DNA from 3 places in the Thorsellia kenyensis genome. Region 3 is predicted to be linked to each of the others. Evidence: predicted binding sites of a transcription regulator. Region 3 holds the regulator's gene; each other region holds the start of a gene.
The links. The regulator PhoB, encoded in region 3, activates phosphate uptake and scavenging genes when phosphate is short. The targets are predictions, from matches to a motif close to CTGTCATAAAACTGNCNNAT.

Region 1 (5,223 bases), on a different contig from region 3:
GGAGCAAAAACAAAAAGCCCCCACATACCATAGACGATACTGGGGATAGCAGCTAAGAGTTCAATAGCGATACCTAAAGGTCTTTTGAGCCAATTAGGCGCCAGTTCAGTTAAAAAGAGTGCGATCCCAAAGCTGATAGGAACTGCAATAATCAGTGCGATAATTGAGGTAATGACCGTACCATAAATAGGAATCAGTGCACCAAATGTTTCTGTATTCGTATCCCATTCAGTGGTCCATAAGAATGAGAAACCAAATGCTTTCATGCTAGGTATTGATGCAATGATTAGAGAAACAATAATCCCCCCCAAAGAGAGGAGGGTAATTAGTGCTGCGGTATGTACAAGAAAGCCAAAAAATTTATCGCCATTTTTAGCAGATATTTTTTGATTCATTTTTATGTTCTTAAAATTTATTTGCGAATTCGACATGTTTTTTTACTCTGGTTTATTTATCTGTTGAGATAGCTAAACTACTATGACATTCGTTTTAAAATGTCATTTGGGATATCATAGTGACATAAATTGAAACAGAAGAATCTCAATCAAGATTCTTCTGTTTTTTTCTCTTGCTATTTAATAAAATTAATCAAAATAGTAGTGTGAGATAATAACTAAAAGTAACCACAATATCTGTTAATTAAAAATTGGATTGCCGTTGCTATCTTTAACTTCTGTTTTCCAAGCCGCTTTGATTTTTTCTACTACAGAATCAGGTAATACTGCATAATCTAAAGAGATTGCTTTTTCATCGCCTTTGTCATAAGCCCAATTGAAAAAATCCAAAACGGCTTTACCATTTTCTGGTTTGTCTTGTGTTTGATGAACAAGAACAAAGGTAGTCGAAGCGATTGGCCATGCATTATCACCAGATTGATTCGTTAAGTCTTGTGCAAAAGTTTCATCCCAGTTAGCATTTAATGCTGCAGCACTAAAAGATTCACCGCTTGGAGAGACTGATTTACCATCAGCTGAAATTAAATTTGTATATGCTAAGCCATTCTGTTTTGCATAAGCATATTCAACATAACCGATTGAACCTGGGGTGCGTTGTACGAAAGCCGCTACGCCACTATTGCCTTTACCACCTAACCCAGTTGGCCATTTGACTGTTGATCCTGCGCCAACTGACTCTTTCCACGTATCGTTCACTTTATTTAAATAACTTGTAAATACAAAAGAAGTACCTGAACCATCAGCACGTCTTACTACGGCGATGTTTTGATCAGGTAGTGCTACACCTGGGTTTAATTGAGTGATGGCAGGATCGTTCCATTTAGTAATGTTACCAAGGAATATTTCTCCTAGAGTTTTACCATCAAGAACCAATTCACCAGATTCAATTCCCTCGATATTTACTACCAGTACTACGCCACCAATAACGGTAGGAAATTGGAATAGTCCATCTGCTTTTAATTGTTCATCATCTAAGGGTTTGTCACTGGCACCGAAGTCGACAGTTTTCGCGTTTATTTGTTTCACTCCACCAGAAGAACCAATACCTTGATAGTTGACTTGGTTGCCTGATTCTTTTGCATAATCTACTGCCCAACTGACATAGACTGGTTCAGGGAATGTTGCACCAGCGCCAGTTAAATTTGTATTTGCAAAAGCTTGAGTGCTTAGTGTTGCCATAGCGATAAGGCTCATTGAAAATAGTTTTTTCTTCATAGATAGCATCTGATGCTCCTTTATTTCATAGATAGAAATTTTAATGGTTCAAAATTTTATAAATAGGGTAATATTATGTCTGCGCCTATGATAATTCGCATTCACAAGATAAATTTTTCATGTGAATAGAATATGACAGTTATATGACAGTTTTATGACAATGTAAAAATAATAAGTCCTCAGTACACACAGTTAATTACTAAAGGTAAATAGATAAATAGAATGCTGGTAAGAGACTTATTTAAACGATTAACTTCAAGGAATATTTCAAAAATTGAATATTTAAGTATTTAATTTAATGCCGTCATTTAGGACTGAATGACGCTTTATTGGGGAATTTTTTTAGAGATTAGTTGCGGTAACGAGTAAAGAGGGTATATGCTCAATTAAAGTTCCTATATAATAAATAGTAGAAAAGATGATTGAAAAAAATAGGACAAATAAAATCTTTTAGTTAAAATGAATTTATTTGTCTAAAAAAAATTTTAAGTAAAGGTAAATCCATTAATGCGAGTATTAGGTATTGAAACATCTTGTGATGAAACGGGTGTCGCTATTTATGACACTGAATTAGGGCTGATGGCACATCAATTATACAGCCAAGCAAAGATGCATGCTGATTATGGTGGAGTCGTTCCTGAACTTGCTTCTCGCGATCATATAAAAAAGACGTTACCTTTAATTAACGCTGCCCTTGAAGAGGCTAAAACAGCGCCTGAGCGTATTGATGCTGTTGCTTTCACAGCAGGACCTGGTCTTATGGGAGCATTATTGGTAGGTGCCACGATAGGGCGCACTTTAGCATACGCTTGGCAAGTGCCAGCTGTGGAAGTTCATCATATGGAAGGCCACCTCTTAGCCCCTATGTTAGAGCCAAACCCACCTGAATTTCCTTTTGTGGCTCTTTTGGTTTCAGGTGGGCATACTCAATTAATTTCTGTTGAAGGATTGGGGCATTATATTTTACTAGGAGAATCGATTGATGATGCTGCAGGAGAAGCATTTGATAAGACGGCCAAGTTACTAGGTCTTGATTATCCAGGGGGCCCTTTACTCTCAAAACTTGCGCAATCTGGTACACCTAATGCATTTAAGTTTCCAAGACCGATGATAGATAAACCAGGCTTAGATTTTAGTTTTTCTGGTTTAAAAACAGCAGCTGCTAATGCTGTTAAAGCTAATCAAAATCATTTGACTCAAGAGATTACAGATCAAATAAAATCAGATATTGCGTTTGCATTTCAAGAAGCTGTTATTGATACGTTATTTATAAAATGTCAACGTGCGTTGAAACAAACGGGATTTAAGCGATTAGTTATAGCGGGTGGTGTAAGTGCTAACAATGCCCTTAGAAAAAAATTTAATGGGTTATTAAAGCAGAATATTCAAGTATTTTATCCAAGAACAGAATTTTGTACCGATAATGGTGCAATGATTGCTTATGCCGGTTGGCGCAGGTTGACTCTTGGGGCGAGAGCGCCTTTAGCAATAAAAACACGCCCAAGATGGCCTTTAACAGATATTTAATTACACCAGGAAAACCCATCGTAGTGGTCTAGTATAAAATTTCAAGGGTTTTTCTGCGCCTTATTGATTAAATGATTTTTTGTTTTTGCACAGGTTTAGATGTATGTGTTTTAGAAATAACTTCCTCACTCATCAAGAGACGACGTTCTTCTTTTGATGTGACATACCAATACCCTAGCCCCATAAAAGCCACTCCAGAGAAAAGATTACCTAACGTGACCCAAAATAGGTTATGCAATACCCCTAAGAAAGTAAATGCGTCAGAGTGTTGTCCAAAGCTTGATAATGCGAATACGGTCATGTTAGCTACTGAGTGTTCATAACCTGATGCAATAAAACCTAATAAACACCACCAAATGGCTATAAATTTGGCTGTACCATTAACACGCAAAGCCATCCAAATAGACAAACAGACAAGCCAATTACATAAAGCCCCCCTCATAAAAAGATTGAGTGCCGTTAGATCGATTTTTTTCAAAGCAATTTCATGTAATAAAGCTCCAGAATTATCCATTTGCTCAAAACCACATAAAAAATAAATATAAGAAACCAATATTGCACCCAACAAATTTGCAAGCCAAGTTTTAGGTAATATTTTTACCGCATCAAGGAGGCTTATTTTTTTTGTTTTGACTCCAATAGTTAGGTACATAGTGTGCCCTGTAAAAAGCTCAGCACCGGCAATAATAACAAGCGTTAATGCAATACCAAATGTTGCCCCCATAACAAGATAGCGTAAGCTAGGTTCGACTTTATTACCTAATGTAAAAATCAGAATGATTCCTAGTCCAACATAAGATCCAGCCATCATGCCACTTATCCAAAACCCAATAGGATTAATCTTGAGAAAAGTTTTAATGTGAGCTGCTTTATTCGCGCATTTTTGTAAAGTGTTACTATACATAACGTTGCCTCTTCTTTGGTAAATTACTTAAAAGAGGATTGAAATAGCTATTCCCTCTTTTTAAAGTTAATTGGGACAGAGGGTTATAGTGTCGGCTTTTATTAATAAAAACACCTTGATACAAGTCAAAAAAAATTTTTTTGTTCAGTTTATTTTCAGGAAACATGCGTTATAGTAATAAAAATGGTTTTATTGAGTGATAGTTGAAATGGAAAACGTATGATTAATGGATCAAATTGAGATAAATTTGTTGCGGATTTACGATATACGCTGAAATATTTTTGAAAAGTTGTTAAACTGTATGCAATAGGTGATTTTTAAATCATTAATTTAAAAAAGTGCATGTTGTTAGTCATGATAAACAGGATAAAAAAATGAAAACCAGATTAAAACTTGTGACCGTATGTGTTGCATTATTTACTTCCACTTTTTCTATGCAGGCATTGAGTGAAGATTTACTACAGGTTTATAAAAAAGCAGAAGCCACTAATCCTGATTTAAGACGTGCTCAAGCTGATAGAAATTCAGCATTTGAAAAGATTAATGAAGCAAGAAGTGGTTTATTACCGCAGTTAAATGCTCAAGCAAGTTACACTGAAAACCGCGGGTTAAGGGATAATAAAAATAGTAACAGTGAAATTAAAAGTGGTTCTATTAATTTAACGCAATCTCTTTTTGATTATAGTATTTGGAAGGGATTGAGTATTCAACAAAAAGCAGCGAATATTGAAGAAACAAATTATCAGAGTGCACAACAAAAATTGATTTTAGACACAGCAACTGCCTATTTTAATGTTTTAGGTGCCATCGACTCACTAGAGTTTGTTGAAGCAAATAGAAAAGCGGTGTTTCGTCAATTAGAACAAACAGAGCAACAATTTGAAGTCGGATTAGTTGCTATTACAGATGTTCAAAATGCCAAGGCACAATATGACAGTGTTGTGGCTAATTTGGTTAATTCAAGCAATCAATTGGAAAATGCGCTAGAAGTGTTAAGACAAATTACTGGTCATCATTTTGATAAGCTCGCCTCTTTAGATGTAAATACCTTTAAAACAGCAAGACCTGATTCTGTTGATAAATTAATTGAAAATGCCAATAATCGTAATTTAAGTTTATTAG
Region 2 (5,223 bases), on a different contig from region 3:
AAAATAACTGTGATTAATATTTGTGGTGCCAACAATAAATAAGGCAAACACTTATTTTTAAAAAAAGGGCGGGTGTTCATAGTTAACCATTTTTGAAAAGTTAAAAAAATTAAAGAGGTTAATCATTTTTGCGTGGTATAAGCAAAGAAGCCTATTAACTCTATCTGCTTTGAGCTTAGCTAATAACTAAAAGTTAACAATTAACAATTAACAATTAACAATTAACAATTAGCGATTAAAACTTATAACTTTTAACTTAAAACTAAAAGCAGAATAGAGTATTTACCAGAAAAATGCGTTATTGATTAGATTTTTCAAATCTTCTTAGCTGTTGATTAGCTCTCGTATTGATGTCATTAAGTGCGCTCTCTGGTGATTTTTGCCCAGTTAAAACTGCTTCAAATTCTTCATCTGCGATTTGGCGAATTTGAGTCATATTACCTAAACGTAACCCGCGTGTATGAGGGAGGGGTTCTTTGAATAATAATTGCTCTATAGCGACATTTGCACCTGGATTTTTATCATAAAATCCTTGTTGTTTTGTTAATTCATATCCGGCCAGTGTGACAGGGACATATCCCGTGTTTTGATGCCAGCGCGCTGCATTTTCAGGTAAAGCAAGATAACTTAAAAAAGCAGCAATGCCCTTATAGGTATCTTCTGATTTATCTTTCATGACCCAGAGGCTTGCGCCTCCTATCATTGTATTTTGAGGGGCACTGCTTATCCCTTCTAAATAAGGTAAGAATCCCATACCTAATTCGAATTTGGCGTTAGCTTCAATACTACCGCGGGAGCCAGATGAACCTGTAAATATTCCACAATCGCCGTTATAGAACTTTTCCATCCCTTCATCCCTACGGCCAAAATATTGTAAGGTTTTATCTTTATTCATTTGGTTTAAAAAATTTAGAAAATTAATATGGTTTGCTGTATTAACTTGTAACTCAGCCGAAAGACCGTCATAACCATTATTTAAAGTCGCAAAAGGTAAACCGTGCCAAGCACTAAAATTTTCAAGATGTACCCAAGGAGCATTACTGAACGTATATCCGCAGCTCATTCCTGATTCTAAGAGTTTTTTTGCATGTGTTTCAACTTCTTGCCAGGTTTTAGGGGGCGTTTTTGGATCTAATCCTGCTTTTTTATAGGCATCTTTATTGTAGTATAGAACGGGCGTAGAGCTGTTAAATGGCATGGAAAGCATTCTGCCGCTTTGGCTGTCAGTATAATAAGATCGCACCGTATCTACATAGAGTGATTCATCAAATGGCAAATTGGCCTTTTCGAAAACTTCATATACCGGAACAATCGCATTACTAGATATCATAGTTGCTGTTCCTACTTCATAAACTTGTAAGATTTCTGGTGATTCGCCAGTTCTGATCGCAGCAATACCGGCAGTAATAGTTTCATCATAATTTCCTTTATAAACTGCACTGACTTCAAAATCATTTTGCGATGCATTGAATTGTTGAACTAACCCATTAACTTCTTCACCTAATTGACCTGACATCGCATGCCAAAAGGTAATATCTGTTTTTGCTTCGACAAAAGACGCTGACGTGAGTGAAGCCACGATGAGAGAATAAAGGCCAACTTTTTTGAGTGAATTAATTGATAAAATAGAATCCATATTGATCTCCTTTTAAATGTTTTTATTCTAATAGGTGTTTTAACACTTCAATTATCGAAATATAAGATGTAATTTTTATTACAATTTGATGATAGTTTTATGTAAGTTAAAATTGGATAGAAACAATTTAGGGCTTTAGCTTTTAACATAGCGACATTCAGTTAAATAAAGGAGGATAGAATTGATTAAATTAGTTTAAGTGAGTTAATGGTTACATGAAATTTTATTACTTCACAAATCACACCTAAGTTTTTATTCAAATAAATAAACTGAGTATTTAAAGGTCAAACTGCTGAGAAGTACCTTACTAATGATATAAAAAGGTAAGGTATCTTATTTTTAAAAAATCTTAAGAGTAGATAGGAAATTTAAATGAGAGGAGAACTGTAGGGAACAACAAGTGAAATGAAATATGTGACAAATAGTATAAAAAAGAGGCTAAAAAAGAGGCTAAAAAATGTATACAATCTTTTTAACTTACCACTTAAACTCAGCAAAAGTAAAGTAATTAAGTGGTAAGTCCAGCTATAATTTATTTTGAATTATGCTTGTAGAATTGTGAATCTTTAAATGCGGTTTTCATTAGTATGTAGTAGGAAATTCCGCCTAACACAAAACCGATTATCCAAGCAAGTTTCACAAAGATCAGTGCAGGAATAGCGCCAATTAACATAGCTATGATAGCACCAGGATTAATCCCTTTGAAAACACCTTCTGAATTGTAGAGCTCTTGGATGTTTACCTGTTGATTTCTCAGGATGAAGTAGTCAACTAAAAGAATAGAAACTATAGGACCTAAAAACGCGGAATAAATTAAGATGAAATATCCTAGTCCTTTGGCAGATTCTTCATTAACTAATATCCATGGGAAGGTACAACCTGCTAATATCCCTGTGATTATAACAGCATAACGATATTTCAATTTAGTTAAGAGGGTTATTACATAGGTAGGGGGAATGATATTCGCGACCATATTAACTGCAATTGCACCAAGTACTATAAATAAAGAAACAGCTACAGTGATATAATCATTGTTAACTATTTTAGGGAAGGCAACAACAGGATTGGAAATACCCGTTACTGAAGCAAGCATTGCACCGATTGCTAATACAAACCCATAAGCAATTACAATAGGAACGAAATAAAGTAAGGCACGTTTAGTATCACTGATCCCTTTTTTAAGCTCTCTTGAATAATCAGCAGCACTTAAGAATATGGCAGCATAGTTACCCATAAACATCATAATAAAAGCAAAAAATTCAATACCCCAAGTGCCTTTAGTATCTATCCAGCGCTCTTTAATTACCGTACTATGTTCCGCCATTAGAATATAAAAAACATAGATGAGTGCAGAGAGAATCACGATTGAAACAATCATTTCAACCCATTTGACTGCATGGAAACCATACATCGATAAACCGATTTGGATGGCCTGCAAAATGAAAAAACAAATAAATGCGTTATCAAAGGTATGGCCACTTAGTACTTTTAATATTTCATTAAGAGCACTGGCTCCTATCCAACTTTGAAAACCATACCAAACGATGGCAGGTATTCCCCTTAGGAGTGAGGATACTACAGCACCTTTTATCCCGAAAGAGAGCCTTAATTGAATAACATAAGGCACACCAGTTTTGTAACCAAATCTATCGTTTAATGCAAAAAGCGTCGATATAATACCGATAGCAACAAGCGCTGCGACAAAGGTTTGATATGCATTCATGACAGCAACACCAGCCACGACTAGACCAGCACCTAAGGTCATATTTCCTAGATTAACTCCATCTCCTAACCACATACAGATGTAATCCATGCCTGAAACTGTTCTGTCAGTTTTGGGGAGTAGTGATTGATCAACATCTGTTGACAAAGAGGCATTATTTTCTGTTGATTGGTTATTTTTCATTATCTTTATCCTTAATCGAATAGCATGAATATTCGAGTTTTCTCATCAATAACTTAAAATCTAAGTATTAAATAAGTAGTTAGTCTACAACGGCTTCAAATAAACACAGTGTCGGTTCTAAAAGTAACACCTTGGTTAATTGTAAAAAGAAATTTGCTTTATGTTTACTTCCTTTAGTTAGGCGAAGCACCTACTTAAGCTAAAGAAAATTAGACTAAATTGCAAATTATTTTATTAAAAATATGATGTAGTTATCAATAAACCATTTTTTTAACGTTGAATTCATTTTCTATTTAAAATTTCGCTCTGTTTCTTGTATAGTCTGACATAAGTTACTAGATAACTAAAACAATTAATTTTAACAATTAGTTTTCGTTAATTGCATATAATCCCAAAAGGTTGATTTTAATAACAGGATAAGCAGGATAAGCAGGATAAGCAGGATTGATTCAGACTAACGATGCATTACCAAGTAATTCTTACATTTACTGTAAGGATCATACATGGTTTGTACTTGGGTATATTTTCAGTCGATGAGTTTCATTTTAAGTGTTTTTAAATATCAGTGCGCTGGTATTTATATACCTGTAATTGTAATAGTTATAGTTCACATTTTTATTCATCAACTATTTGAAATGGGGATCAACAGCTGTTTATTAGCAAATTTGATTACTCTTTTTAATGAATACGTGCATATTATTTTTAATAACAAAAATAGCAAGCTATGGTTTGTTGCACAGAGTGGTCTGGTATAAGTGGTCTGGTATAAATTGGTTGAAAGAGTTTTATAGATGCAGGGACAATTTTTTACGGTTGTCATGAAAAGTGTTCAGTAAACATCCCCTTAAACAGAATTATGCTGAATAGTGATTGCTCATTTTGATATTTTGCGTTAAGTTTAATTACACTATCTATTACTTTAGTATCTATTAGGTTATGATATTGGGTTATGAATTTCTATTAATTGATGTCTAAGGAGTATTTTATGTCTAATGGAAAAAACTATTTTTTACTTAAGGGAGGTCATCCTCCTGAAACTCAGATAACAACGACAAGAGCAGTTTTTACTGAGGCTTATGCGGTGTTACCGAAGGGTACTATGATGGACATAGTGGCCAGCTTTTTACCTCATTTTGAAAAAACACGCTGTTGGATTTTAGCAAGACCCCTTTCAGGGTTCGCTGAAACCTTTGCGCACTATATTATGGAAGTTCAACCTGGTGGAGGAAGTCAATTTCCAGAACCTGATAAAGGCGCACAAGCGGCGTTATTTGTTATTGATGGAGAAATTACCCTTCATTTTAACGGTAAGGATCATGTCGCAAAAAAAGGGGATTTTGTTTATATTCCCGCGAATATGCCTTGGACGATAAAAAATGCGGGTGATACGACTGCTAATTTTCATTGGTGGCGTAAAGCTTATGAAGCAGTTGAAGGTTTGCCGTATCCTACACCTTTTATCAAAAATGATGCTGATGTCATCCCTGCACAGATGCCAGGAACAGATGGTCGCTGGGCGACAACGCGCTTTATGGATCCAAATGACTTAAGCCATGATATGCATATCACTATTGTGACTTTAAAACCTGGTTGTACTATTCCTTTTCCAGAGACTCATGTCATGGAGCATGGGTTATATGTAATTGAGGGTAAAGGAAATTACTTATTGAATAAAGATTGG
Region 3 (5,223 bases):
AAAGTAAGTCCAGAAGGAAAGTTCATTCTTTCTGCTTTACTTGATAAAGATTTTAATACCATTAAATAAACCATCATTGTTGAAATTTTTAGAGGCTTTTTACTCTAGTTGTTAACGACCTCTAGAGTAAAGCCGAATGAAGAACCTTTTCCAAGAGTACTTTTTATTTCAAGCTTACTATTATGACGAGATAAAACATGCTTAACAATCGCAAGACCAATACCACTCCCTCCCGATTGGCTATTTCTAGAACCATCAATCCGATAAAATCTTTCTGTAAGATGAGGAATATGCTCTTTAGCAATACCTTGACCACTGTCATTTACTTCAAATTTTATGTGGGTGGTATTGATTCTAAATAGTTTAACTTCAATATTCGCTTCATTCGGAGTGTGTTTTATCGCATTTTCAATTAAATTACTCATCGCACTACGCAGTTCATCACTGTATCCTTTGACGTATAAGTCTGGTTCAATTAACACCGAAAAATGATGCCGTTGATGATTGAGAGCTTCAGCAGAATGCATAATTGTACTGAGTAATGAAGCAATCGGAACAATCATTTTTTGTGTCTCGTTTACTTGATATTCTAGGCGAGAGAGAGCTAATAATTGCCCAATCAATGATTCCATTCTCTGCGCTTGGTTTCGCATAGTATTGAGAGCATTCACTGGTAAATATCCCACTAATGCGTCATCATCTATCATATCAAGATAACCCTTAAGAACAGTTAAAGGTGTTCCTAATTCATGGCTGGCATTGTTAAAAAAATTACGTCGAGCAATTTCAGCTTGTTTCAATTGAGTGACATCCCTTGCCATGACAATAAATGCTTCATCAATATATGGCATAATTCTAAACTCAACATCTTTTTCACTGTAGAGCGTCAATGTTAAAGGATCATGAAATTTTTTATTTTTTAAATAGGTTGCTAACTCAGGGTAGCGAAGTAAATTTTGAATGTTTTGGCCATTATCAGCAGGCCATTTGAATCCAAGTAAATTCTCAGCTAAGCGATTACACCAAAAAATAGTACCATCAGGCGTTATCATCACTAATGCATCAGGTAAGGATTCAGCACCACTTCTAAATCTTTTAATTAATGTAGCTAACTCATTTCGACGCTTTCTGTTACGTTTTTGTAACTGTAATAAGCCATAGAAAATCACTTCCCAATGCCCCTTTGCAGTCGGCGGAGTCATACTTTTATCTTGCCATAACCAATAGGAGAGTTTGAGTTGTTGATGATAATTCCACAGCAATAAAATCAATAAGCCAAAAGAGATCCCAAAGGCCAAGTGACCCAACAAGGCCCCCAATATGGCAAAAGGTGTCAGAATAAGAAAAAAAGAAAATAAAAAAGAACGCCAGGTGAGTTTTTGAAGCAAAATAGAATTCCTTGAAGAAAATCAGTCAGTTTAAATGTAAAAAAGGTCCATCATTTAAGATTGACCCTTAATCCAATAAAAGATAATGGTGGCTATTAATCTATCATAACCCATGTTCACACTTTTAGTCTAATTTCACGGAAAAACGATAGCCACTACCTCTTACAGTTTGAATGTTTTTATCATGTCCCGAGGGTTCTAATGCGCGCCTAAGCCTCCTAATGTGCACATCGACAGTTCGGTCTTCGACATAAACACCATCACCCCATACTTGATCTAGAAGCTGCTCTCTACTATAAACACGTTCAGGTCGACTCATAAAAAAATGTAGCAATTTAAATTCTGTTGGACCCAAATTTATAGGAATTTCTGACGCAAAAACACGATGTGCCGCTGTATCAAGCCTTAATCCAGCTAAATCAATGATATCGGCAAAAACATGGGGAGACACACGTCTCAATATTGCCTTAATACGGGCCACTAATTCTTTTGGAGAAAAAGGTTTGGTAATGTAATCATCTGCCCCAACATCTAGTCCTTGCACCCTATCGAGTTCTTCATTCTTAGCTGTCAGCATAATCACAGGAATAGATTGGGTAGTTTTTTCTCTTTTTAATTGCTTAAGAAAACCTAATCCCGATCCGCCTGGTAACATCCAATCTAACAAAATTAAATCAGGTAATGGAAATATCAATTGAGCCTGAGCATCTTGAATATTTGATGCCACTTTTACCTCATAACCAGACTGCATTAGTAAAAAAGTTAACATTTCACTAATGGCTTCCTCGTCTTCAACTACAAGAATTGTTATCGGTGCTGCCATGCGCTTATCCTTTTGTTATTAACGATAAGTTATTAATTTGCACTATGCATTAATAGTTATTCCTAATAGTATGCGACAGAAATATGACACTTTTATGAAATAATTTAAAATCATACAAAAAACTGAGTCAAACGCATACTTTTACGAAAAAATAGCCCAATAAGTATTTCAACATTCTGAATGATCTTACAAATTAAATTTCAACATAGTGAGGAAGAGAATTGATTATATACCTCAAGTCCTTGATGTATCTTGTAAATGAAATGATTTTGAACTATAAAAATTCTTGTTAAAGGCCATAAAAAAATGTAATAAAACAGCGATAACATAAGTCAAGAAAAGAAGTTGTTTTCTCAATCGCTTAGTTAAAAGGACATTTAATATTTCCAATGAGTATTTACAAGAGTTCATCACGTGAATTTTCATTTAAATGACTAACATCTCCAGCTGTTTCTACAACCCATCCTTCAGCTAGCCAGTCACTCTTTTGGTAATCTACCCTAGATAAGGAACAATTGCGCAAACGGATACGCCTAGGTGCATGAGCAGGTAATCCCATGATAGTACCAATTAAACACCCTAATGCTAATCCATGACAAATAACTAGCGGGATAGATCCCTTAGGTAAACTTTTTAGATCATTAAGCGCTTGATGTAATCGATTAGCCATCTCTTGCATCGATTCTCCTTCTAAAATACGTGCATCTAGTGCACCGGATAAAGGTGCTCGTCTCATTGCATTTTCTTTATCACTTAGGTCATCAATGCAACGTCCTTCTAAGATCCCCATATTTAATTCTCGCCATCTTCTATCAGTGATAACTTCTAATTTTAAAGGTTGAGCAATAATAGATGCCGTTTGGACAGCTCGTCCTAAATCACTGGAATATAAATGCGTTATCCCAAGGCTTTTTGCTCTTTTTGCTACCCAATGTGCTTGAGATATTCCCTCAGCTGTTAAAGGGCTATCGAGCTGACCTTGGATTTTTCTTTCTGCATTCCAAACCGTTTCACCGTGCCTGACTAAATAGACCGTTGTCATAACTCCTCCTTTTTCAATCAATTGAAATAGATTACTTTAAAGCAGAACCTTCATTGATAGAATAACAAATCGTTATCAACTATGCCTAATAATTATGCAAAGAATTTAACTTTCAATGCTATAACTAAGCAAATAAATTAAATAGAGCAATCCCTTATACTGAGAATTCCTTTATGAATAAATCAACTCATTTGATACAAATCACTGATAAAGCAAGGCAATTAATGAATGAACGCAATATTGATGCACTTATTTTGTCCACTCCCGAAAATTTTTATCATCTGACAGGACATCAAAGTTTCTTTCTGTATACATTTAAATATACCGGTGCTGCGGTAGCAATACTCTTTAGAGACGAAAAAATTCCCTCCTTAGTTTTAATGAATGAATTTGAAGCCCAAGGGGTGTCATTAGAAATGCCTAATTATATCTTAAAAACTTTTCCTATTTGGGTTGATATTGACACCCCATTTATGCCTCAAAACACTAATAAAAGAAGGCCTATTTTACCACCTACAGAACAAGTTCTTGCTGTCATTAAAGAATATCTTATCGCTCATGACAAGTTAAATAAAAATATAGCAATTGAATTCCCTCAAATTTCTTTACAAACTAAAGTATTATTAGATAAAATTTTTGGTAACGTCAATTGGCACGACTCAAACCAATTAATTGATGAACTAAGAACTATCAAAACAGATTATGAGATAGAACATCTGAGAAAAAGCGCCTTCATAACCGAAAGAGGTATAGAAGCCGCAATTAATAGCATAGAAGCTGGATGTAGCGCATATGAGTTAACTCATGCTTATCAAAAAGAAATTGCCAACTATAAAGAGACTAGTCATTCTAGATTCCACTTGATATCTATCGGGGAGTTATTTTCTCCTCAAAAAATACCTAGTAAACAAACCATTAAAGAAGGGGATTTAATTAAATTAGATTGTGGCGTCGATGTGGAAGGCTATGGTGCTGATATAGCAAGAACGGTTTCTTTTAAAAAACCTACAAAAAAAGCAGAAGAAATATTCGATATCATTCTTGCAGGGCATGAGCACATGCTCTCTTTAGTAAAACCTTTTGAGTCTATGGAATATGTGTTTAATAGTACCATTAAAAAAATTCAACAGATGGGTTTACCTAATTACCAAAGAGGGCATTTAGGCCATAGCAATGGATTATCACTGGGACTAGAAGAACCTCCCTTTGTAAAAAATCATACTAATTCAATTTTTTTACCTGGTATGGTCCTCAGTTTGGAAACGCCTTACTATGGTATTGGTGTTGGATCTATAATGATTGAAGATATGCTACTTATTACTAAGACAGGCTATGAACTTTTTAGTCAATTACCAAGAAGCTTGATTAATAAATAACCTTATGAAACAAAGTCTTGATAGAATATATCATCTAAAAAACCTTTCTAAATAAAGCATAATTCAATAATTTTTTAATCAGGCGATAATATAGATACAACTCGATTTTCTAAAGCGCTCAAACATTCGGACTAAGAAAGCAAATATGCACTTAGATTGAGGTATAAATATTAAAAGAGAAAAATGACTTACTCTTCAGGTACAAGCCATTCAACACTAAAATGGCCATGCCCATCAGGTGCCAATACTTTGGTTAACCAAGGAAGAATTTCTTTCATTTGATTTTCTAATTTCCAAGGTGGATTGATGACAATCATACCAGAAGCACTCATCCCCCTTTTATCACTATCAGGTCGAACACCGAGTTCAATTTGCAAGATTTTTTTAATACCACTTTCTTTTAACTCAGTACACATTTTCTTTATATTTTGACGAAAGACCACTGGATACCATAGGGCATAGATCCCTGTCGCAAATCGTTTATAACCCTCTTTAAGCGCTTTGACAACTTGTTGATAATCTTCTTTCAGTTCATATGAAGGATCGATAAGAATCAAACCTCGCCTTTCTAAAGGGGGTAAATGAGATTTTAAT

Region 1: the regulator PhoB is predicted to act here: its motif matches at 1,812-1,831, upstream of pstS (phosphate ABC transporter substrate-binding protein PstS).
Region 2: the regulator PhoB is predicted to act here: its motif matches at 1,723-1,742, upstream of ugpB (sn-glycerol-3-phosphate ABC transporter substrate-binding protein UgpB).

The regions. Positions count from the first base shown of each region.
Region 1 is NZ_JBHLXE010000046.1:56,977-62,199, reverse strand. It holds gene pstC (phosphate ABC transporter permease PstC) at 1-395, opposite strand, end outside; gene pstS (phosphate ABC transporter substrate-binding protein PstS) at 636-1,670, opposite strand; gene tsaD (tRNA (adenosine(37)-N6)-threonylcarbamoyltransferase complex transferase subunit TsaD) at 2,178-3,197, shown strand; gene nirC (nitrite transporter NirC) at 3,265-4,101, opposite strand; gene tolC (outer membrane channel protein TolC) at 4,476-5,223, shown strand, end outside.
Region 2 is NZ_JBHLXE010000038.1:11,218-16,440, forward strand. It holds gene ugpA (sn-glycerol-3-phosphate ABC transporter permease UgpA) at 1-80, opposite strand, end outside; gene ugpB (sn-glycerol-3-phosphate ABC transporter substrate-binding protein UgpB) at 299-1,636, opposite strand; gene ACFFIT_RS03785 (NCS1 family transporter) at 2,169-3,542, opposite strand; gene ACFFIT_RS03790 (bifunctional allantoicase/(S)-ureidoglycine aminohydrolase) at 4,528-5,223, shown strand, end outside.
Region 3 is NZ_JBHLXE010000108.1:35,618-40,840, reverse strand. It holds gene ACFFIT_RS11440 (GDYXXLXY domain-containing protein) at 1-69, shown strand, start outside; gene phoR (phosphate regulon sensor histidine kinase PhoR) at 105-1,388, opposite strand; gene phoB (phosphate regulon transcriptional regulator PhoB) at 1,513-2,211, opposite strand; gene gpmB (2,3-diphosphoglycerate-dependent phosphoglycerate mutase GpmB) at 2,609-3,253, opposite strand; gene ACFFIT_RS11420 (M24 family metallopeptidase) at 3,427-4,629, shown strand; gene ACFFIT_RS11415 (23S rRNA (adenine(2030)-N(6))-methyltransferase RlmJ) at 4,818-5,223, opposite strand, start outside.